One region of the Paenibacillus sp. NN59 genome, then DNA from elsewhere that is predicted to be linked to it. Evidence: riboswitches for the same ligand, from Rfam matches in the RefSeq annotation. Region 1 holds a riboswitch; each other region holds the start of a gene.

The links. Region 1 has a riboswitch for thiamine pyrophosphate ahead of ACT89M_RS16580 (thiamine phosphate synthase). Riboswitches for the same ligand answer to the same signal wherever they lie in the genome.
Region 2: another riboswitch for thiamine pyrophosphate. It lies ahead of ACT89M_RS02380 (ABC transporter substrate-binding protein); the one in region 1 lies ahead of ACT89M_RS16580 (thiamine phosphate synthase).
Region 3: another riboswitch for thiamine pyrophosphate. It lies ahead of thiM (hydroxyethylthiazole kinase); the one in region 1 lies ahead of ACT89M_RS16580 (thiamine phosphate synthase).
Region 4: another riboswitch for thiamine pyrophosphate. It lies ahead of thiC (phosphomethylpyrimidine synthase ThiC); the one in region 1 lies ahead of ACT89M_RS16580 (thiamine phosphate synthase).

The regions. Positions count from the first base shown of each region.
Region 1 covers NZ_CP199678.1:3,770,634-3,776,100, reverse strand. Annotated here, with positions in the region: gene ACT89M_RS16585 (ABC-F family ATP-binding cassette domain-containing protein) at 1-1,202, shown strand, start outside; TPP riboswitch at 1,242-1,351, shown strand; gene ACT89M_RS16580 (thiamine phosphate synthase) at 1,612-2,331, shown strand; gene thiO (glycine oxidase ThiO) at 2,409-3,653, shown strand; gene thiS (sulfur carrier protein ThiS) at 3,650-3,853, shown strand; gene ACT89M_RS16565 (thiazole synthase) at 3,937-4,704, shown strand; gene ACT89M_RS16560 (ThiF family adenylyltransferase) at 4,701-5,467, shown strand, end outside.
Region 2 covers NZ_CP199678.1:514,124-519,590, forward strand. Annotated here, with positions in the region: gene ACT89M_RS02370 (ABC transporter permease) at 1-521, opposite strand, end outside; gene ACT89M_RS02375 (MTH1187 family thiamine-binding protein) at 521-811, opposite strand; gene ACT89M_RS02380 (ABC transporter substrate-binding protein) at 1,161-2,201, opposite strand; TPP riboswitch at 2,418-2,530, opposite strand; gene ACT89M_RS02385 (DUF2798 domain-containing protein) at 2,672-3,166, shown strand; gene ACT89M_RS02390 (hypothetical protein) at 3,221-3,400, opposite strand; gene serS (serine--tRNA ligase) at 3,758-5,056, shown strand; gene ACT89M_RS02400 (hypothetical protein) at 5,212-5,361, opposite strand.
Region 3 covers NZ_CP199678.1:1,014,575-1,020,041, forward strand. Annotated here, with positions in the region: gene thiD (bifunctional hydroxymethylpyrimidine kinase/phosphomethylpyrimidine kinase) at 1-161, opposite strand, end outside; gene thiM (hydroxyethylthiazole kinase) at 161-970, opposite strand; TPP riboswitch at 1,127-1,229, opposite strand; gene ACT89M_RS04485 (radical SAM/SPASM domain-containing protein) at 1,459-2,340, shown strand; gene ACT89M_RS04490 (S-layer homology domain-containing protein) at 2,590-5,427, shown strand.
Region 4 covers NZ_CP199678.1:732,811-738,277, reverse strand. Annotated here, with positions in the region: gene ACT89M_RS03395 (zinc ribbon domain-containing protein) at 1-62, shown strand, start outside; gene ACT89M_RS03390 (hypothetical protein) at 563-730, shown strand; gene ACT89M_RS03385 (aspartate/glutamate racemase family protein) at 869-1,543, shown strand; gene ACT89M_RS03380 (hypothetical protein) at 1,647-2,090, shown strand; gene thiC (phosphomethylpyrimidine synthase ThiC) at 2,169-3,992, opposite strand; TPP riboswitch at 4,389-4,502, opposite strand; gene ACT89M_RS03370 (IclR family transcriptional regulator) at 4,664-5,407, opposite strand.

The DNA.
Region 1 (5,467 bases):
AGTTGCTTGAAGAAATGGGAGATATTCAGGAACAGCTTGAACAGGGCGATTTTTATCTGATTGATGTGAAAGTGGAAGAAATGGCAAACGGTTTGGGATTAAATGCAATTGGCCTTGATCGGGATGTTGCGGCTCTCAGTGGTGGACAACGTACGAAAGTCCTGCTTGCAAAATTGTTGTTGGAGAAACCCACTGCCCTTTTGTTGGATGAGCCGACAAATTATCTGGATGTAGAGCATATTGAGTGGCTAACTAGATATTTGAAAGACTACCCATATGCTTTTCTATTGATTTCCCATGATACAGAGTTCATGAATGAAGTGGTTAATGTCATTTATCATCTGGAATTTGCTAAATTGACGCGTTATGCGGCCAACTATGAGAAATTTCTTGAAATGGCAGATATGCAGAAAGCACAGCATATTGATGCCTATGAGAAGCAACAGGAATACATCAAAAAGCAGGAAGATTTCATTCAACGCAACAAAGCTCGAGCTTCGACCTCTGGTCGAGCGAAAAGCCGGGAAAAACAACTTGGAAAGGTCGAGCGAATTGATCGACCAGACGAAGCAGCAAAACCAGCATTTAAGTTCAAGGATGCCCGCGCAAGCAGCAAAACCGTTTTTGAAGGTATTGATTTTGAGATCGGTTATACGTATCCATTACTACCTAAGATGACCATGACGATTGAACGTGGTGAAAAGATCGCGATTGTGGGGTGCAACGGGGTAGGTAAATCAACACTGCTTAAAACGATCTTGGGTAAAATAGCGCCAATTAGCGGAAAAACGTTTCTTGGAGATTATTTGGAGACGGCATACTTTGAACAGGAAGTACGAGCCGGGAATATTACACCGATCGATGATGTATGGAACGAGTTTTCACATCTAACGCAGAACGAGGTGCGAGGACATCTTGCACGTTGCGGGCTCAAAAATGAGCATATTACGCGTCCGCTTAACATGCTGAGCGGGGGAGAGCAAGCCAAAGTCCGTTTGTGCAAACTGTTGATGCGGGAGAGCAACTGGGTCTTGTTTGATGAGCCGACGAACCATCTGGATGTAACGGCGAAGGCTGAGCTACAGCGGGCACTGAAGGAATATAAAGGAACCGTTTTGCTTGTATCGCACGAACCGGATTTTTATGAAGGCTGGGTCACCAAAACGTGGGATGTAGAAGAGTGGTCCGAAAAAGCACGATGACAAAAAAAACCGGTTGTGGTAATATAGGCTACAACTTCATATGAACACTAGGGGGGCCGCACGATGCGGCTGAGATGGAAGAATGCGATTCCGGACCCTTTGCACCTGATCTGGATCATACCAGCGTAGGGAAGTGGCGCGTTTCAGCGAAAGCGATAGTAAATGATTCTAACGTAAGAACAGGATCTTATTACATCGTGATGCCAAGCGGTTCAATATCAAAATAAACAGTTATAGATTTGACTATCAAACTGTTTAACAGGTATTTGTCAGACGCTTGTGATTGAACTGAACCTTTGTTTATACGCAGCCACTCCCCTACGGGAGTGGCTTTTTTGGTTTTATATTTGTCATTACTACTTCTCCAAGCCTGTAGCTGAAAGGAGCGAGAACGAGACTGCATACCTTGATGTTTGATTATGATGCTCATGAATCAGGTAAAACTTCAACAGACCAGTGGTACAAGCGGACAGATAAATCTGTACCAACCTGTGGACTAGAGAAAGACTTTTTTGAGTTACATGTGATATCTACGAATAAAGCGGAACAGTCAGTCATGTTGAAGGCAGCCAAAGATATTTGGCCTTATGTGCATTACATTCATATCCGGGAAAGGCAACTCTCGCAACAGGAATGTTTTAACTGGGCCAAATTGATGGTAGAAGCGGGTGTTCCAGCTTCCCGCATTGTAATCAACGGTGCGAACCTATATTCGTCAGGCTATTTTTATCAAGGGGTACATTGGAGCCAAGATATGCTGGAAAGGGCAAAAGTAATGGTAAAGCCGGAGAACAAGCATGATTTGAGGCTCCGGTTGGGGATATCGGTGCATTCGTTGCATGAAGCGAGAATTGCCGAAGAGTATGGCGCGGATTACCTTTTTTTCGGGCATGTGTACGCAAGTGCAAGCAAACCGGATTCTGTAGCGAGGGGATTAGATGCGTTATCGGAAGTGTGCTCCAGTGTCAAGGTGCCTGTTATTGCAATTGGGGGGATTCAGCCGGATAACATTCGGGCCGTCAGGTCTGCGGGAGCCAGGGGTGCTGCTGTGATCTCAAGTGTGTTAAAACATGCAAACCCTGCTCATGCTGTTGCGCTTCTTAAACAGGCTGTGGAAGCGGTGAAGTGAATGTTTCTCGATCAAAAAGTTGGAAATGACGCCAACCTAATAAGATCGGAATGTTGTTCAAACAAGGAGATGACAAAATGGTACAGAGAGGACCGAGTCAACCCGAGGAAGTGATCGACTCATCGTGTGAACAAGATAAGTTTAAGCGGCTACCGCTATCCGAAACTTTAACTAAGAAACCAGAAACCTTTCATGCAGAAACAATCATTGTGGGCGGTGGAGTCATAGGCTGTGCGATTGCTTTTGAACTGGCATCCCGAGGTCAGGAAGTACTGCTTGTTGAGCAGTCGGAGATTGCTAGCGGAGCTTCATGTGCAGCTGCCGGCATGCTGGCAGCAGATAGTGAGGATTTTGCTCATCCACTCATGGCACAAGCCGCATATGACAGTAGGGAATTACTTCATAAGCACAAAGAGCAAATATCCGCTTTAACAGGTATGGATCTTGGCTTAAGGCGCAACGGATTTATCACACCGTTTCGTTCATACGGTGATCTAAGTAAATACAAGGATAAACGAAATACCACTTCGGGGGTGCAACAACTTTGGTGGGATCGAAGCACAGTGCAACGAGAAGCGTTATGGTTGAATCGGGATACGTACGGTGCTTATTACCGATCATTGGAGAGCGAAGTGTTGCCCGTGTCATTGACAAGAGCTTATGCGATCTCAGCTGAAATGATGGGTGCCCGCATTTTGGAAGGAGTTCAAGATGTTCGGCTGATCGTAGATAAGCATGGTGTTCAAGGGATTAAAACGGCTAAGGGAGAGATGTGTTGCAAACATATCATCATAGCTGCTGGTTTACACGGGGAGCAACTCATGCATCAAGTGGGGATCGTTTTGCCTTCAAGTCCGGTGAAAGGTGAAATGTTGGCCGTTCGGTTTACTACAGATCAGGCTGGAGGCAGACCCGATCGCACGGTATATGCAGAAGATGTCTATATCGTTCCGAAAGCAAACGGAGAGGTATGGATCGGCGCAACCAGTTTGCCAGGAAGAAAAGATCACAGCGTATCGGCAAATAGTATGCAACGATTGCTTGGAGCGGCAAGTTATTGGGTTCCGGGAATCAAGGAGGCGGACTTTGTGCGGGCATGGGCAGGTATAAGGCCTTCCACCCCTGATGGGCTGCCGTATATAGGCAAATGTGTAGGGATTTCAGGCTTGTATGCAGCGTATGGACATTTTCGTAATGGGATATTGCTTAGTGCAATAACAGGTCGCTGGATCGCAGACATGGTAGAGGGCAAGAGTGCCGAAGAGATCGGGATCGAAGCATTTTCGCCTGAACGATTGAACAGAAAGGGGGTTATGTCGTGAACATTATCGTGAACGGCCAAAAGATGGAGGTTGAAGACGGGTTAAATCGTGTGGACAAATTACTGCAATCATTTAACTTACAAGTGAAAACCGTGGTGGTTGAGTTGAATCGCAATATTTTGACCAAAGATCACCATGGAACAACAACGCTAAGAGAAGGAGATCGGATTGAGATTGTTCATTTTGTCGGAGGCGGCTAAGCAAAGTGATTCACAGGCGTCGTTGAATCTTGTTGATTGAGTAGTTGGTAGTTGATACTTGCTAAAACCTAGGAGGTTGAAAGATGTTAACGATTGGTAAATACTCGTTTGAGTCAAGGTTGTTGCTTGGAACAGGCAAGTTCAGCGATATGGAAGTACAGAGTCAGGCTGTGGAAGCTTCAGGTACCCAGGTGCTGACCTTTGCTGTACGTCGTCTGAATCTAGAGGAGACGGGCAAGCAACACTTTCTGGATACGCTGGATCTGAGCAAATACACATTGCTACCCAATACGGCGGGTGCTTCGACTGCGGAAGAAGCCGTAAGGATCGCTGAGCTTGCGCGAGCTTCGGGGCTTTGTGATATGATAAAAGTCGAAGTTATCGGAGACGGAGTAACGTTACTCCCTGATCCGCTTGAAACGTACAAGGCTTGTAGCATTTTACTCGAAAAGGGATTCACCGTGTTGCCCTATATTTCGGACGACGTTATTTTAGCTAAACGGCTTCAATTGCTTGGTGTACATGCAGTCATGCCTGGAGCTTCGCCAATTGGAGCAGGTAGAGGGCTCATTAACCCTTATAATCTCGAAATCATCATAGAGCAAGCGGCAGTGCCTGTTATTGTAGATGCAGGGTTACGCTCTCCCAAAGATGCCGCTTATGCCATGGAACTTGGGGCGGATGGTGTATTGCTTAACACAGCCGTATCTGGATCAGATGATCCGGTTGCCATGGCAAAAGCGATGCGGCTCGGGGTCGAAGCGGGCAGACTGGCGTATACGGCAGGCATGATTCCGGTGAAACGTTATGCAGCAGCAAGCAGTCCGGTGGAAGGAATGGTTCATACATGACAGATCAGTTACATCATACGGAGCAGAGCGATCGTTATTCCAGACAGGAACGATATGCTCCGCTCGGTAAAGAAGGTCAAGCGAGGTTAAAAGACAGCAAAGTTTTAATTATCGGAGCCGGCGCACTTGGAACAGGTATTGCAGAAACGCTAGTGCGTTCCGGTGTCGGACAAATTACCATTGTAGATCGGGACTATGTGGAGTGGAGTAACCTCCAGCGGCAACAACTTTATGTTGAACAGGATGCGATTGAGCGTATGCCCAAAGCGATGGCGGCTGTCAAACGTTTAACAGAAATCAATTCAAGCGTTCGCATCGAAGCCAAAGTGATGGATGTGCGCGTGGATGAACTTGAAGAGCTAGTGGAGCATACCGATTTAATCATGGATGCAACGGATAATTTTGATACAAGATTACTGATTAATGATATGGCACAGAAACACAATATACCTTGGATATACGGAGGATGTGTGGGTAGCTATGGCATTACGTATACGTTTTTGCCTGGCGAAACACCTTGTTTAAACTGCCTCTTAGGAGAAGTACCACTTGGTGGGGATACTTGTGATACGTCGGGCATCATTCCTCAAGCGGTGCAAATGGTGACAGCCAATCAGACAGCAGAAGCGATGAAGTTGCTAAGTGGTAACACAGCTGCTCTTCGGCGTAAATTGTTGTCATTTGATGTGTGGAGGAACGAGTACATATCCATTAATGTAGATGGGGCAAAAAAGCAAGAATGTGCATCATGTAGCCCAGCAGC
Region 2 (5,467 bases), 3.3 Mb from region 1:
GGAAGGGCATGCGGAAGCTCCAGTTTCCAAAAAATATGACGGCGATTCGCACCTGCCATGCGCATATAGTTCATCATCGCCGCATCCGTGCGTGTTAGACCGTCCATGGCAGCGACTGCTACCGGGAAGAAGCAGACCAGAATGATAGTAATCAATTTGGGTAGCAGGCCGAAGCCGAACCAGATCAGCAGGAGCGGTGCAAGTGCGATGGTCGGGATATTTTGACTAAGAATAAGTAGTGGATACAAAGCTGACTTCAGAAAAGGGATCAGATGCAGTACCATGGCAATGAACAGACCGACCGCTGTCCCGGCGACAAATCCGATAAGGGTTAGCTGAATCGTTGCAGAGGCGTGCATACCCAATCGGTCAGCCTGAGACGCCGCTTCGCGAGCGATATCGGACGGGGCGGGCAACATCCATTTCTCAATGTGGAATAGGGAGACGGCCCCTTGCCATATCGCAATAAAGAGAATAACCGCCACGAGGGGCGGCCATACACTTTTGAAATAGGTAGACATTAGCGATATTTCTCCGTCAGTGTATCCATGCTGAATCCGTCCGGGCTATGTGCGATTTTGATCTGGGAGATGATGCTTGGACTACCAGCTTCCACAAGTACCTCGTGCATTTTGCGAACAACCTCCAGCAGTTCATCCAGTTCGCCTTCCATGGTGGTATCTAGCGCATTGACCTGATATTTCAGGCCGGATTGCTGAATGACTTCAATGGCACGGTCTACGTATGGATATGAGTTCTCGCCGTTCGGTGTTTTGGGAATAACCTGAATACTGAGTAATGTACTTGCCATGAGAGATTAATGCTCCTTTCGGGTGTGGATGGATAAGTAGATATGGTCGTTGTACACTGTAACACTCCGATGACAGAATAACCTTCCAATCGCTGTTATCCCCAGATTTTTTGATTCCCTTTTCCAAAGGGGAAAATCCGCTTTTTCAGGTTTTTTCTGTACTCTCCGTTTCTTGTGTACAAAAAATTCAACTTATCCATTAAGCTGTGGAAAAAATTCAAGAGAAAGCGCGCTTATGAGGTGGTTTTCCTTAGAAAACCTTATAAGCGTTGACTTCTTCAATTTTTTTCTGCCCTCTTCGTTCAAAACGTGTAAATATCAAAGTTCATGGTTACAGTTAGATTTAATATTACTGTGGTAAAAATTCATTGGTGTATGCTTTCGTTACATCAATCTCTTTATCCAGCAGTTTCTTGCTGAACATCCAGTCGGTGTAGTTCTTCCATACGTCTTCCTTTTGTTCACCCCAGCGCGGGGCATCATCTTTGTATTTCGGGCTGAGCCACTTTTGGCTTGCGAGTACTAATTCTTTGTCCAGGTCGGGAACAGCTTTGATCAAAATGTTCGCTGCTTCTTCAGGGTGATCAATCGCATATTGATATCCTTCAGAAGTGGCCTTCAGGAAAGCCTTCACCAGTTCAGGGTCTTTCTGAATCGTCTGTTCATTGGTCACGAGTACAGGGGTGTAGTAATCCAGCGCTTTGGCATAATCCTTCACATATAACATGTCAATCGGTTCTCCGCGTAATTCAGCCTCAATTCCTGTCCAGGCATAGAAAATCCACGCAAAGTCGATGTCCCGTTTCACAGCTGTGAAGAAGTCGGCATCGCCCATGTTAATCTTTTTGACTTTGGATACGTCAGCACTTTCGCCCTCCATAATGGATTGCATCACCGCTTCTTCCACTGGGGAACCCCAGCCGCCGTAAGTTTTACCTTCAAAGTCTTTGGGTGATTTGATCTTACGATCCACTGGAGCGGCAAAACCGGATGTATTATGCTGAATAACTGCGGCAATCGACACAAGAGGAACGTCCTGCGTACGCGCCTGAGTTACACTTTCCTGATAACTGACGCCAAACGGTACCTCACCCGAGGCAACCATCGTATCCGCACCGCCGGCTCCTGGCTGTACAATCTCCACATTTAAACCTGCTGCTTTATAAAAACCTTGGTCCACCGCTGCATACAGACCGGTATGATTCGTATTTGGAGTCCAGTCGAGCACGACCTTTACATCTTTCAGTGCAGTACCGCTCCCCTGATTGGTTTGGTCCGAACCTGTCGCACCTTGCTGCTCTGTTGGAGCGGCTTCTTTGCCACCACATGCAGCTACGGTAACGAGTAGCACACACATGAGTAACATTCCCATCGTTTTACGCCATTTCATCGTGTTTCTCTCCTTCGGTATGTCCGGCCGGATGGCACGGGGGTACTCCTTGGCTTCATATCCAATCCCTTTGCATAAATCGACGAATTTATACTCGCGGGTTATCCGAATAACGTCATTTTTCTGTTTCTGCATGTCAAAAGAAAACAAAAAAAGCGCCCCGTAATCTGGGACGCGTGCAGGCGTGAGAGAGTGGCGTTCAGCTTATAGCTGTGCCGTTGCAATATACTCCGATTCCTACGCTGGCATGATCCAGATCAGGTCTAAGGGTTAGTATCTTGATGGGATACACTCTCAGCCGGCCAATTCCGACTCCCCTGGGAAACTATGAAGTTACGGGCATTACTAGGTGTAATTATAGGCCAGTGACAGGATTGTGTCTACATAAGTTGGACTAAAAATATTTTCACAGAATGTTCACTTATGTGAGGGTAGCCCGATTGTCTATAATGATCCAAGTTACAGAAAGGATGAGTGTATTGTCAGTACGCAAGAAACAACAAGTGATTTTTGGACTTATGATGTGTACAGGAATGGTCGTAGTGATGATGACCTTCAATCTATGGCATACGGGGATGTTAAGTCAGATGTCCGTGCTGCAGCTATTGCTCCAATTTGTGATCTGTTTTGCCATCGCCTTTTTGGTGGAGTCGTTCATCGTGGGACCGATAGCGAGAAAAATCACATTTTCCTTCTCATTTGCGAAGTCGAGTAAAATTAGAGGTGTAGTTACGATGTCCTTTTTCATGGTAATCGGCATGGTTTTGCTCATGTCTTTATATGGCATCATTACAGCCTATACTGCAGGTCAGCTAGAAGGAGATTCCGTAATCAATGCGTATCTTCATACGATTGTACGTAACTTCGGTCTGGCATTGCCTTATCAGTTGATTGTACTCGGGCCGCTAGTGCGTTATGTATTTGGCAAGTTGTTCAAGGGACCAGTAGCCGTTGTGTCGGTTTAAATCATCGTATCGTTATCCATCATAACAAAAGTATTTCCTGGGCAATCCTGTGGTTTAAGAAGTTCTAGCGTAAGCGATCCAAAACAAAATACCAATAACCACAGCGGCAATAATGATCGTAGTGAAAACTCCGCTCAACCATGAACCTCGCTGGGCTTGGCGGGCAAGTTCATCTGCTCTTTGTTTGGCGGCTTCGCCCTCGGATGAATTCAGATGGTTTGGGTCCATATTCATAAAGCAATCACCCCTTGGTGTTTTAGAAGTTATTTCAATTGTACTTGATCCAGCTTTGGAAAGATACGTAAACGGGCATATATGAGTTGCAATGTTGTTCTGTCTTCGTATATACTGAGAAACACAATTACAGATCGGATCATGCCGTTGAAGAGAATCCAACTCAGAGGCGTTTTCGCCAGGGAGCGAATTGAAACTATCCCAAGTTAACCGGAACCGCCCGTTATCGCGGACCAAGAGGCTGATCAGGAGATTTGAACTGATTTGGCAAGTTGGGTGGCACCGCGAGCAGAGCGCTCCTCGTCCCAAGGGATGAGGGCGCTCTTTGTATTTTTTTAGCCAAAGGAGACGGTGATCATGTTAGACATGAAGTGGGTTCGGGCACATGCAGAAGAGGTTCAGGCGGCGGCACACGGGAAAAAGATCAAGGTTGATATTGCTGTGTTACTACAGCGGGATGACGAGCGCAAGGCACTTTTGCAGCAAACGGAAGAAGCGCGTCGTCAGCGTAATACACTATCGGCTGAGATCGGGAAGCTTATGCAGTCGGGTGAGCGTGAGCAAGCGGAGAAGATGCGGGCACAGGTTAAACAATTGAATGAACAGCTGGAGCAAGAGGAAGCCAAGCTGGCGGTAATCCAGGAGGAAGTGACCAGACTGCAATGGCTGGTGCCTAATATCGTGTCGCCAGATACGCCTGTGGGCTTGTCGGATGAAGATAATGTAGAGCTACGGCGAGTGGGAGAGCTACCTGTGTTTGACTACGAGGCCAGAGATCATGTCGAGCTGGGAGAGATGCACGAACTGATCGACATTCCGCGCGGCGTGAAGATCGGTGGAACGCGAAGCTATGTATTGAAGGGGGCAGGTCTGTTGTTACACCGGGCGGTACAGCAACTTGCACTGGACCTGTTGCTGAAGCAGGGATTCACCCCGCTGGAGGTTCCACTCATGGTCAGGGAGGATACACTGGTAAACACCGGATTTTTCCCGACAGGCCGGGATCAGGTATATGAATTGCAAGGAGAGAACAAATGGCTGGTCGGCACATCGGAAGTACCGCTGGTTTCTTATTATGCGGATGAAGTGATTGATGTGAAAGAGCCCGTAAAGCTGGCCGCAATATCGACATGTTTCCGTAGTGAAGTAGGCTCGGGAGGACGGGATGTACGGGGCTTGTACCGTGTACACCAATTTGCCAAAGTAGAACAGGTCATCCTGTGTGCGCCGGATGCGGCGGAATCGGAACGGATGTTACAGGAGATTACGGGACATGCAGAGGAATTGCTGCAACGGCTTGAATTGCCCTATCGTGTAGTGGCGGTATGTACGGGAGATATGTCTCAGAAAACGTACAAACAGTATGACATCGAAACATGGATGCCAAGCCGCGAAGCATATGGGGAAACTCATTCGTCGTCGAATTTGCATGATTTTCAGGCTCGGCGTTCGAACATTCGCTGCCGTGATGAGGAGGGCAAGTTGGTCTACTGCCATACGCTCAACAATACAGCCGTAGCTTCACCGCGCATTTTGATCCCACTGCTGGAAAACCATCAGCAGGCAGATGGTAGCATTTATATTCCGGAAGCTTTGCGTCCATATATGGGCGGGGCCGAACGCTTGAATTTGCCAGAGCATGAGCAGGGTGAATAGAAGAAATACAGTGGTTTCAACTTAATGAAATGAAAGAGGCAAATAAAGAGGAGCCCGCATCGGGTTCCTCTTTATTCAAACATATGATCAACAACCCATTGAATTTTTTTCTGTATTTCTGGTGTTTGTATACGCTCCATGATTCACCTGTATTCTTAATGTAGCTTCCATTCAAACTCGTTAATAATTTCGATTTCTCCGGATTGCAACACCTTTTCAAAACGATTGCGGGCCATTCTCATCAGTAAGACCATCTCATCTTCTGAGCGTACCTTCGTGGATGGTGAAGTGGAAATGGCTCTCATTGCACTTTGTCATTTAACTTTAACCATCCAATGTCCGATATAAAGTATAGTAGATAGTAAAATATTAGGCGAAAAATAAATTAAACGGTTGGATGATGGGAGAATG
Region 3 (5,467 bases), 2.8 Mb from region 1:
GGAAACACGCCTTGAACCCCTGTAGTGTTCTGAGCGGCGATTGCAGTAATGACCGTCATGCCGTATACACCAAGTTCTTGAAAGGTTTTGAGATCTGCCTGAATTCCTGCACCGCCGCCGTTATCAGACCCGGCAATCGTTAACGCTTGAGCAATATTCATCACACACCTCCACGAATCTGACGGATTTGTGCATGCTCGGAGAACAGCGAAGGTGTAATCTGCGCCAGTTGATTTAACAATTCAATCTGGAAGCTGCCTGGCCCCTGATGAGCCGTTCGTGCTGCAGCCTGTTCAGCGGCTACACCGTAGGTTGAGACAGCTTCCACCACACTGTTCAGCATGTCGCGCCCCGGCTCGGCAATCGCTGCAAAAGCACCAATGACTGAGCTTAGCAGACAGCCTGCCCCGGTAACTTGGGTGAGCAATGCATGTCCGTTGCTTGTGAGGAAAGTATGATATCCGTCTGTAATAATGTCGTACTGGCCCGTAATAACGACAATACAGTCAAGTTGTTGCGCGGCCTTCTCCGCAATGCTAATCCGATCACCCTCGCCAACCCCAGCGTCCACACCTTTGATATTCCATGGCACACCAATGACATGGGCCACTTCGGCGACATTGCCTCTTAATACGGTAAGACGAAGCTCACGAACCAGCATTTGTACCGTATCGGTGCGATATGTCGTGGCTCCTGCACCAACAGGATCAAGGACAACAGGCACATGATGTGCATTGGCTGATTGTCCGGCTAGACGTATCGCTTGAACGACCTTTTCATCCAATGTGCCGATGTTCAGAACCACCGCGCCAGCCATTCGAGCGACGTCAGCGACTTCTTCATGAGCATAGGCCATAAACGGAGAGGCTCCGAGGGCAAGCAGACCATTTGCGGTAAAAGGGGCAACCACAAGGTTGGTAATATTATGAACCAAAGGATTGAGTGAACGTACACGTTCAAGATAAGACATCCAAATGACCTCCTTATTTTCAAATGATGGATATGGTTATGAGCGAGACGACTTGCTGAAATACAAAAAAGCCCCGTCCATTTCCGGAGAAATGAACGGAGCTATACGTTTGAACTGAAGTTGATCCCCATCTAGGATAGAGATCCCCTACTGCCAATAAAAGCCGCTCCACTTCCCTCCGCTGGTATAATCCAGATCAGGTTCAAAGGGTCCGAATCGTCGTATTCGTCTCAGCCGCAAGGCTCCCCCAGTGCAAATGTACAAGATATGCAGTTATGTACTCAGCATATATCCATCTTGACTTAATGTAAATAGGGCGAGGATTTAAGCCTTGAAATGGGGATGAAAAATACACTGGACTTTGTTACTGATCCGCTATTCTGATTTACCTTAGCTCGTGAACCCGATATAATGGGGATTGGCTCATATGGCCGTACTACGAATGAGGGCAGGACCGTTGTTCCTCCCGGCAGAATGGGGACCCTGAGTTGAAAACGTTCAAGAAAGTATATATTGAAATTACGAGCATCTGTAATCTGGCATGCAGCTTTTGTCCACAAACGAAGCGAGCCAAAGGATTCATCGACCCTGAAGTCTTTAATAATATATTGGATCAGATCAAACCACACACAAAACATATTTACCTGCACGTCAAAGGGGAACCGCTGCTTCATCCCAAAATTGACCTGTTGCTGGATATGGCTCATGCCAAGGGATTTAAAGTGAACATTACGACCAACGGTACGCTACTGCCAAAGACACAGCATAAATTATTGGGCAAACCTGCACTGAGACAGATGAATTTCTCGCTGCACAGCTTTGACGGTCATGAAGGTTCTACGGATCGTGACGGATACTTGCATAACATCTTGTCTTTTGTTCGTGAAGCGGTGAAACATAACGTCATTGTCTCGTTCCGACTATGGAATCTGACTCAGGATAACTTCACCAATGCTCAGATGAATCGCAATCGGGAGACGCTTGAGGTGCTGGAAAAGGAATTCAATCTGGACTTCCGTATTGAAGAAAAGGTGGTTGCGGGTAGTGGCGTGAAAATTGCACCCAACGTATACCTGAATCAGGACCATGAATTCCAATGGCCAAGCCTCGATGCACCTGAAGATGACGGCAAAGGTTTTTGTCATGCATTACGCAGTCAGGCAGCTGTGCTGGTTGATGGAACCGTGGTTCCATGCTGTTTGGACGGAGAAGGTGTCATCAACCTTGGAAACATCCATGAAAAGTCTTTTTCCGATATTGTGGACGGAGAGCGTGCGAACAATCTGGTATACGGTTTTTCCAAAAGGGAAGCTGTAGAAGAACTTTGCCGCAAGTGCGGATACCGGCAGCGCTTTGGAGCAGGAGCCTAAAATCATACGACAGATAACTCAAGTGTGTTATTCGGTAATATTCCGAGTAGCACATTTTTTTATTTATTATTAGGAAAGAATAGGCACCATTTGATTCATGATTTCAACTATTATGTAAAATGATAGTCTATTAATCTTGTTTTTATAAATATACATGGTATTATTATCCTACTGATTATAAAAGGGGGAGTAGTTCAAAAGTTACATTTTTGTGTTAATAACGGACGTTTAAGAGGAGTGTGTCGAGTTTTGAATTTAAAATGGAAAAAGTTTAATCGAAAGTTGTCAGCAGTACTCTCTACATCATTGATTGCCTCTATGTTTTCTATGCAATTGCTAGCCTCGGCGGAAGTGACCTCATCATCTGTAACGTCGTTTAAGGATGTTGAACAATCGTATGCCAAAACAGAAATTACGAAGTTAATTGAAAAAGGCATTTTATCTGGATTTGCGGATGGAACATTTAAACCCTCAGATTCAGTAACACGTGCTCAATTGGCAAAGATTATGGTGGGTGCGCTTCAATTAAAGCCTGACTCTACTGTAGCTAGTTCCTTTAAAGATGTGGAGCAATCCAAATGGTATGCTGGCTATGTATCTGCACTCGTTCAATCTGGTATTGCCCAAGGAACCTCTAAGGATACGTTTTCTCCAGATAAAAAAGTTACGAGAGAGGAACTGGCTGTATTCTTCGTAAGAGCATTCGGCTGGGAAACAAAGAACGCACCAGCTCAAACAACGAAGCCACAGCTCGCTGATTTGGATAAAGTATCAGACTGGGCGAAGGATTCTGTGTCACTCGCATATCAATCCGGATTTATTAAAGGTATTGTTCAGAAAGACGGAACAACAACGTTTAATCCAACGGGTGTAGCGGATCGACAAGCATTGGCAAGACTTGCTTATGAGTTTGTGATGAATAAGTCTACATATGATAATACTATGATTCCTGCGAAGACAGACGAAGATACAAACAACTCTAACCCCACAAAACCAGAAACAACGAAGCCTTCTGAAAACAGCAATAAAGGTAACAGTAGCAACAATAGCTCTACCGGGGATAATGGAAACAATAACAACACTGGTGGAAATAATGGAGGAGGTCAACAAACTTCCAGCAAAAACCTTACTTCGCCAGGCACATACACTTTGGGTAACGTAACCGGTAATGTCACGATTGGTTCTCAAGGTGTAATTCTGAAAGACACTAAGATCAATGGTAACCTTCAAGTTCTTGAATCTGTAGCTAATGGTGATGTTACACTTGATCATGTTACTGTTACAGGAACAACTAGCATTAAAGGTGGAGGACCCAACAGTATCCATGCACTGAACTCTGTTCTTGCAACTGTAATTGTGGATAAAGCAGATGGAAGTGTTCGTTTGGTTCTGGAAGGTGCGAGTGATGTACAACAGATTGAGATCAAGTCTGGAGCCATCGTAAAGAATGATTCCACAGGTGATGTTGGTCCGATTGAATTGACAGACTCTATTCCACATAATGCTGCGGTAGTGTTGAACGGAACGTTTGACTCTATTATGGTTCATGCAGAGCAGATTTCAGTAGAGTTTGGAGACAACTCCAGCATCGGAAATCTCGAGGTGTTCCAACAAGCGCTGAATACGGTTTTCAAAATCAATCAAGGTGCAACCGTAAATCGTGCGATACTGGATGCTATTGTGCAATTCTCTGGAGCGGGTGCGTTAACTTCTGCACAAGTCAATGTAGAGGGAAGTGACTTTAGCGGGTTGCAACAGCATCCAAGAATTGAAGCAGATCCTACAGTGACTAGTTTGGTATACTTACCTGAAATTGGTGATCTTTCAGCTGTAAATGCAACGAAACAAATTGTACTTACAGGTGTAGCTGGCTCAGCGAACAAAGATGTTACCTCTCTTGCAAACTGGGAAGTGGAAGATAACAGCATTGTCACTGTAAACTCTGGTAAAATTCAAGCTGTAGCTAACGGTACAACCGTTGTGAAGGCTAAATACGGAGAATATCACATTCAAGTTCCAGTGACTGTTGCAGTATATAATGAATTGACACACCCAAGACTTGAAGGGATTCAGGTTACAAATGGAAGTGCTAAACTGACATTTACCAATGGACTGGATGCATCTGGACTGACTGCTGAAGACTTTGTGGTACATGCATACTATAACGGTCAAGAGCGGGAATTGAATAATTTACAGTATCACAATGGGGAATTTACATTTAGCCCTATCGATAGTTACGGTTCCACATTATACATTACAGTTGATTCCAATACGGAAAAGACTCATTTTGCAGGAAGCCAAAGTGCTTCTGTAAAACTTACAGGATTCGGTGGACATATTAAAGATGTCGCTGGAGCACCAGTAGCCAATTTGCAGATTTCTTTTAGAAAAGGTCTTGATAACAAAACGGGTGATATTGTTGGTACAGTAACGACAGACACTTATGGTGATTATTACATTAATCTGCAACCAGGCATCTATACAGGTGAGCTTGGAGGCGGAGATACAAAGTACATTAGAACATATCTTATTGGTGTATCGGCTGTTAATGTAAAAAACCAAAATGAAAATCAAACAGCGATTGAAATTCCGGCAGCTAATGAAACACGTTTTGTATTAACCTGGGGTAAAGATCCAGCAGATCTGGATTCACATCTTATCGGCCCAGCAGGTGATGGAGGAGTGTTCCATACCTACTACGTGGATAAACGTTATTATTATGATGACGAACTGATGGTAGATCTGGATCTGGATGATACTACATCTTATGGACCAGAGACGACGACGATTCGCCAATTGCTTCCGGGAACATATACCTTCTACGTACATCATTATTCAGGCACAAGTACAATCAAGATGTCTGGTGCTAAAATTGATGTATTCCACGGAGCTGTCCCAACGCCAAGTGCAACCTACACGGTTGAAGAAGGAAGCGGAAATGAATTGTACTGGATCGTTCTGAAAATGATTGTTGCTGAAAACGGTACAGTGACTTATGAAACTGTGAATCAATTTACTAATGTTAACCCGCTTTATACGTTAACACCAGATTCTTCTTCTCAAGGAACAGATGGAGCAGAGGAATAGGATAATCTTTGGTTAGACGTAGTATATTTAGAGAACTCCC
Region 4 (5,467 bases), 3.0 Mb from region 1:
GCAGTTTAGACCCGGAACATACACAGGTGGATGTATATATTGCGGTAAACGAACGTAGGTAACGGAAGTAATACTAACGGATATCCCTCTTCAAAAAAGAAGAATTTAAAGAGAGAATCAAATGAGGAAACTGCAGCTGCCAAGTGGTATTGGCAGCTTTTTTTGACATTTTCCGATCAATATACCCCGACCATAGAACCAAGTTAGTTAGCATATACCATACCTAGTCACTTGGACATATGTCTTAGAGGCAAGCACCATTGACTTCCCTAAAATTAGGACCATTCACATAACAACCGATACCACGCTCCCATACCTCGCCTTTCATATCAGGTTCTTTATTCCTGAATTTCCCTAAAACCGTTTACATCTTCTGAATACCGGGTAAAATCACTACATCCGAGTCGGAATAACGATTGGATTGCCGCTTCTTCATGTAACAAGTCATATGTACCTATATGTGTACAAGGTGAATTCATTTTATTTTCACCAACAAAACGAATGTTGAAAATACATACACACTAACGATGCATGTCCATCATGCATGTAAGGAGGAACCAAGATGATCCGCATGCCTATTCAGCAAATGATCCCGTATCACCACCAATATCCGCGCAACACGGCGACCGCTGCTCCGAAAAAGGAAAATGAGAACACTCAAGGCCTATCCTTCCATGAAATTTTACAGCAAAAAATGGCGAAAAAGAACGTATCCATGAACATGAGATAACGCTTTACATCTTTGCGGCTACTCCCTATACTACGTGTAAAAGGTGACATTTCAGGCGCGAAGTTTCTTACCGATGGTTCACGTACATTGTGTGATCCAGGCGCGTCTTGTAGTCACTCTACATAAAGGGGATTGCCTATGAGCACCATTGCCTGTTTCCACGCGCATTACTCCAATATCAGGTTGATTGAACAAGCCTTGACTTCCTATAATATCGAACTGGTTCATTATGTAGACCCCGGTCTTGATCGGCTCAAGCATGATGAGGATTTCAATAGTGCGCTTGTTCGGGAAAAAGTAAATCAGACACTGCAATGGATGAGCCGCTGTCACGCTGACGCCATTCTTGTGACATGCACCTTGTTCGCTGCCGTACTGGAACAAATACAACCGTTACCGATTAAGGTAACGGGTATTGACGATTCACTGCTCGCGATGATGGTAAAACATCCGAAGCGGTATTTGCTCGCGTTTACCAATCCCGCCACCGTAGAACCCACGATGGCTCGATATCGTGACTATATGGATCGACACTTGGCAGGAAAGGACAAGCCTGAGCTCGAATCCGTGTTGCTCCCTGGTCTATTCGACATGATCATGCGAGGTGACCAGGAAGGCTACATCACCGCGTTAGAAGAAGCATTGCAGCAGCTTGCTCTTGAACGCAAGGATACTTGTCTTGTCGCTGCTCAGCTCTCCATGGCTCCTGCCGCTGAGCAGGCATCTTCCGATACAAGTATGACCATCTATACGCCGCTTTCATTATTAGGCGCGAATCTGGAGCGGGATATCGGTATCACGAAGAAAGTATAAGCATTTTCGCACTGTTTGCAGTTCTAGTAAGCGGTACCCTGCTTCATGACAAGGTTGGTCAGCCACAACTATGTAGACTTTTTATTTTGGAGGGAATGTAACCATGAAACATCTCACTGTAGAACCAGGTCAATCCATCGGGGGTATCCGTTTAGGCATGACACAAAATGAAGTTGAACAAACGGAAGCTTTCGGCTTTGATCCCAACGTGGAATATGATGCTCAAGGCAAAGTACATTTTATTGAATTTCATGAAAGTGATGAGTATAAGTGTATGCTGGGAGAACTTGATCTGCTTGGCACCGAGGCTGACATTTTGATACCGCAGTTGGACGCTATTGCGCCATATGACCGTGAAGATCCCGAGCTTGGTTGCAGTTTCCAGTTCGATCAGATCGGTTTGATCCTGTGGCGTCCGGTACCCATGACCCGAGAAGATATGAAGGAGCCATGGTTCCTGGAGATGCCACCTGAAATTCAACAGGATGAAATGAAACATCTCTGCTTCTCAACCGCAGCCGTGTATGCAAAAGGATATTACGAGTAACCTACAACTTAAACATAAAAAAGTGACCCAAGCTCAGGCACTTCAGTCCTGTCGGGTCACTTTTTCGGTTGCGGAAGCTTACGACCGCGCCCGATACTCCTCAGCCTTCGCCTGCATCCCGGCGGCTACTGCTTCATCATCGTTCAGGCCGCGATCTGCGGCAAAGGCACGGATGTCCTGCGTGATGCGCATACTGCAGAACTTCGGTCCGCACATGGAGCAGAAATGTGCTTCCTTCGCCCCTTCTGCGGGTAGGGTCTCATCGTGGTAGGATAGCGCTCGTTCCGGGTCAAGTGACAGGTTAAACTGATCTCTCCAGCGGAACTCGAAGCGTGCCTTCGACAGTGCATCATCCCGGCGCTGAGCGCGTGGGTGGCCTTTGGCTAGGTCTGCGGCATGGGCAGCTATTTTATAAGCGATAACTCCTTCACGTACATCATCCTTGTTCGGAAGCCCCAGATGCTCCTTTGGAGTGACATAGCAGAGCATAGACGTACCAAACCAGCCAATCATCGCTGCCCCAATCGCAGACGTAATATGATCATATCCCGGTGCGATGTCTGTGGTCAGTGGCCCGAGCGTATAAAACGGCGCTTCCTGGCAGATCTCCATCTGCAAATCCACATTCTCCTTGATCTTGTGCATCGGCACATGCCCCGGCCCTTCAATCATCACCTGCACATCATGCTTCCATGCAATCTGCGTTAATTCCCCAAGTGTGGCGAGCTCCGCCATCTGTGCTTCATCGTTGGCATCGTAGATGCTACCTGGACGCAGTCCGTCCCCGAGGGAGAAAGCAACGTCATACCTTTTCATAATCTCGCAGATTTCTTCAAAATGGGTGTACAAAAAGTTCTCCTGATGATGTGCCAGGCACCACGCCGCCATAATTGACCCGCCTCTAGACACTATTCCCGTCATCCGTTTCGCTGTCATCGGAATATATCGGAGCAACACACCCGCATGAATTGTAAAATAGTCCACGCCCTGCTCCGCCTGTTCAATCAGCGTATCCCGGTACAACTCCCAAGTGAGGGCCTCCGCCTCGCCATTTACCTTCTCCAGTGCCTGATAGAGCGGCACCGTACCAATCGGCACTGGGGAGTTACGGATGATCCATTCCCGTGTGGTATGAATGTCTTTGCCTGTGGAGAGATCCATTACCGTATCCGATCCCCAGCGAACAGCCCAGGTCATCTTCTCCACCTCCTCCTCGATAGAGGAAGATACAGCGGAATTACCTATGTTGGCGTTGATCTTCACGTGAAAATGACGCCCAATCAGCATCGGCTCACTCTCCGGGTGATTGATGTTGGATGGAAGAATAGCCCGGCCGCTCGCCAGCTCCTGCCGCACGAATTCAGGCTCTACGCCTTCACGAATAGCGGCGTACTCCATCTCGGGCGTAATCAAGCCCTGCCTTGCATAATGCATCTGTGTGACAGAGCGTCCAGCCTGAGCACGTAGCGGTTGACCGCGGAATCCCGGGTACTCCTCTGCCCCGGCTCTCCGTCCTCCCGCCTTCAATCCGTTATCCTCCGGCTTCACTGCGCGGCCCTCATATGCTTCAACGTCACCGCGCTCCATAATCCAGTGATTTCGGAGCGCAGGTAATCCCTTCCGAATATCCATCTGGAATTCGGGATCGGTCATCGGGCCGCTCGTATCGTAGACACGCAGCGGCTCATTATGCTCCACTCCTTGGGGAGTATTCGTATCATGAAGGGCAATTTCACGCTCCGGTACAGCAATGTCCGGTCGTGAGCCCTGAATGTAGACTTTGCGGCTGCCCGGGAAGGGTTGTACCCCTCCAGCCGCTCCGGTTTTCTTTTCCACCGGATGACCATCGCGCCCTGTTTCCTCTATTCCCGTCTGTTGCCCCGTTTGGTTACCTGTATTCATGTCTCCTGTTTCCTCCTCTGTGATCTTCATTTGCCCATATCGTCCACCAATGTGACAGCTTTGACTTACCACACCTGTCTGGAAAAAGCAGAGCACAGAAGCACAGCAGGATTGACCCTGCATAAGCAGCTAGAATGATCCAAAAGACAACTTTTATGCACAATCAGCATGAGCACGAAACACGAGATCACTTCTCTTAGAAGTCTAGGCATATATGCCGCAATTATTGTGCTGTCACTTCCAAGGTGAAACACAACAACTGAATCTCTGCTTGCCGCTGTAAATAAAAAAAGCCGGTTCCGAAGGAACCGACTAATGTCCATCACCATACACGCAACAAGGGCCACCTGCTGCAATACAGCATGGATCCCGGGTTAACGTCTGTGGTGTCTGTGGTCATATGGCCGATTACTTCCCTACGCTGGTATGATCCAGATCAGGTGCAAAGGGTCCGGGATCTCATGCGATCCCGTCTCAGTCCGGACAATTCGGACTCCCCCAGTAACGTAAACGTATTGCGACAATCAAGCCGCTGTTCAACTTAAAATATGACATTCAACCGACCCCGCTGGGTCGTCCATTACAGAGTAGCGTAATCTGGGCTTAAATTCAACCTTAATATTCCAGAGAGGAAATTCCCTTCGAGCAAAACTTCATGCAAGAGCCTTCCCCTATGGCAACATAAGTCCCATTTGTACAGCTGCTTCTTTCAACACAGGCGCGTACTCATGTAATGTCTCTTGCGAGAGCCTGCTAACAGGTCCAGACACGGAAAGCGCTGCTGCAATGTTGCCTCTGCGATCCATAATTGGCACAGACACAGCGGCAGCTCCCGGCTCGCGTTCCTCATAGCTGGTTGCGTAGCCACTCACTCGAATGTCTTCCATCTGTGCCAGATAGACGGCCGGATCGATAAATACTGGCCATTCCGGGCCGTTCATCAGTTCCTCCCGATCCTCATCAGCGGCAAAAGCCATTAATACTTTGCTGGAGGCTCCTACGGAAAGCGGCAGTCTGACCCCTACAGGTGCAACCCGCCGAATCGCCTGATCACTCTGCACAGCCTGAATCCGAATCCGTTCACCGCCATCACGAAGGTAGAGACTTACGGTTTCGCCCAAGCGATCACGCAGCCTCTCCATTGCAGGTAACAGCAAAATTGCAGGATCGTCACTACGTGACATATGCGCTGACAGCTCCCAGATTCGAATACCTAGCCGATACTTCTCGGTTGCCGCATCACGTATTACGAACCCCCGATCCTCCAGTGTAGCCATCAATCGATGTACCGTGCTTTTGTGTAAACCGATCTGACTAGCAATTTCAGTGAGTCCAAGATCACTGCGCGTGGTAAAACATAATAATATATCCAGCGCCCGTTCTACAGCCCGGACGGTTAACTTGCGGTCTTCCATGGCATGATGCCCTCCTCATGTTTCATCACATGAAACTTGGTTACATAAATTATATGAGAA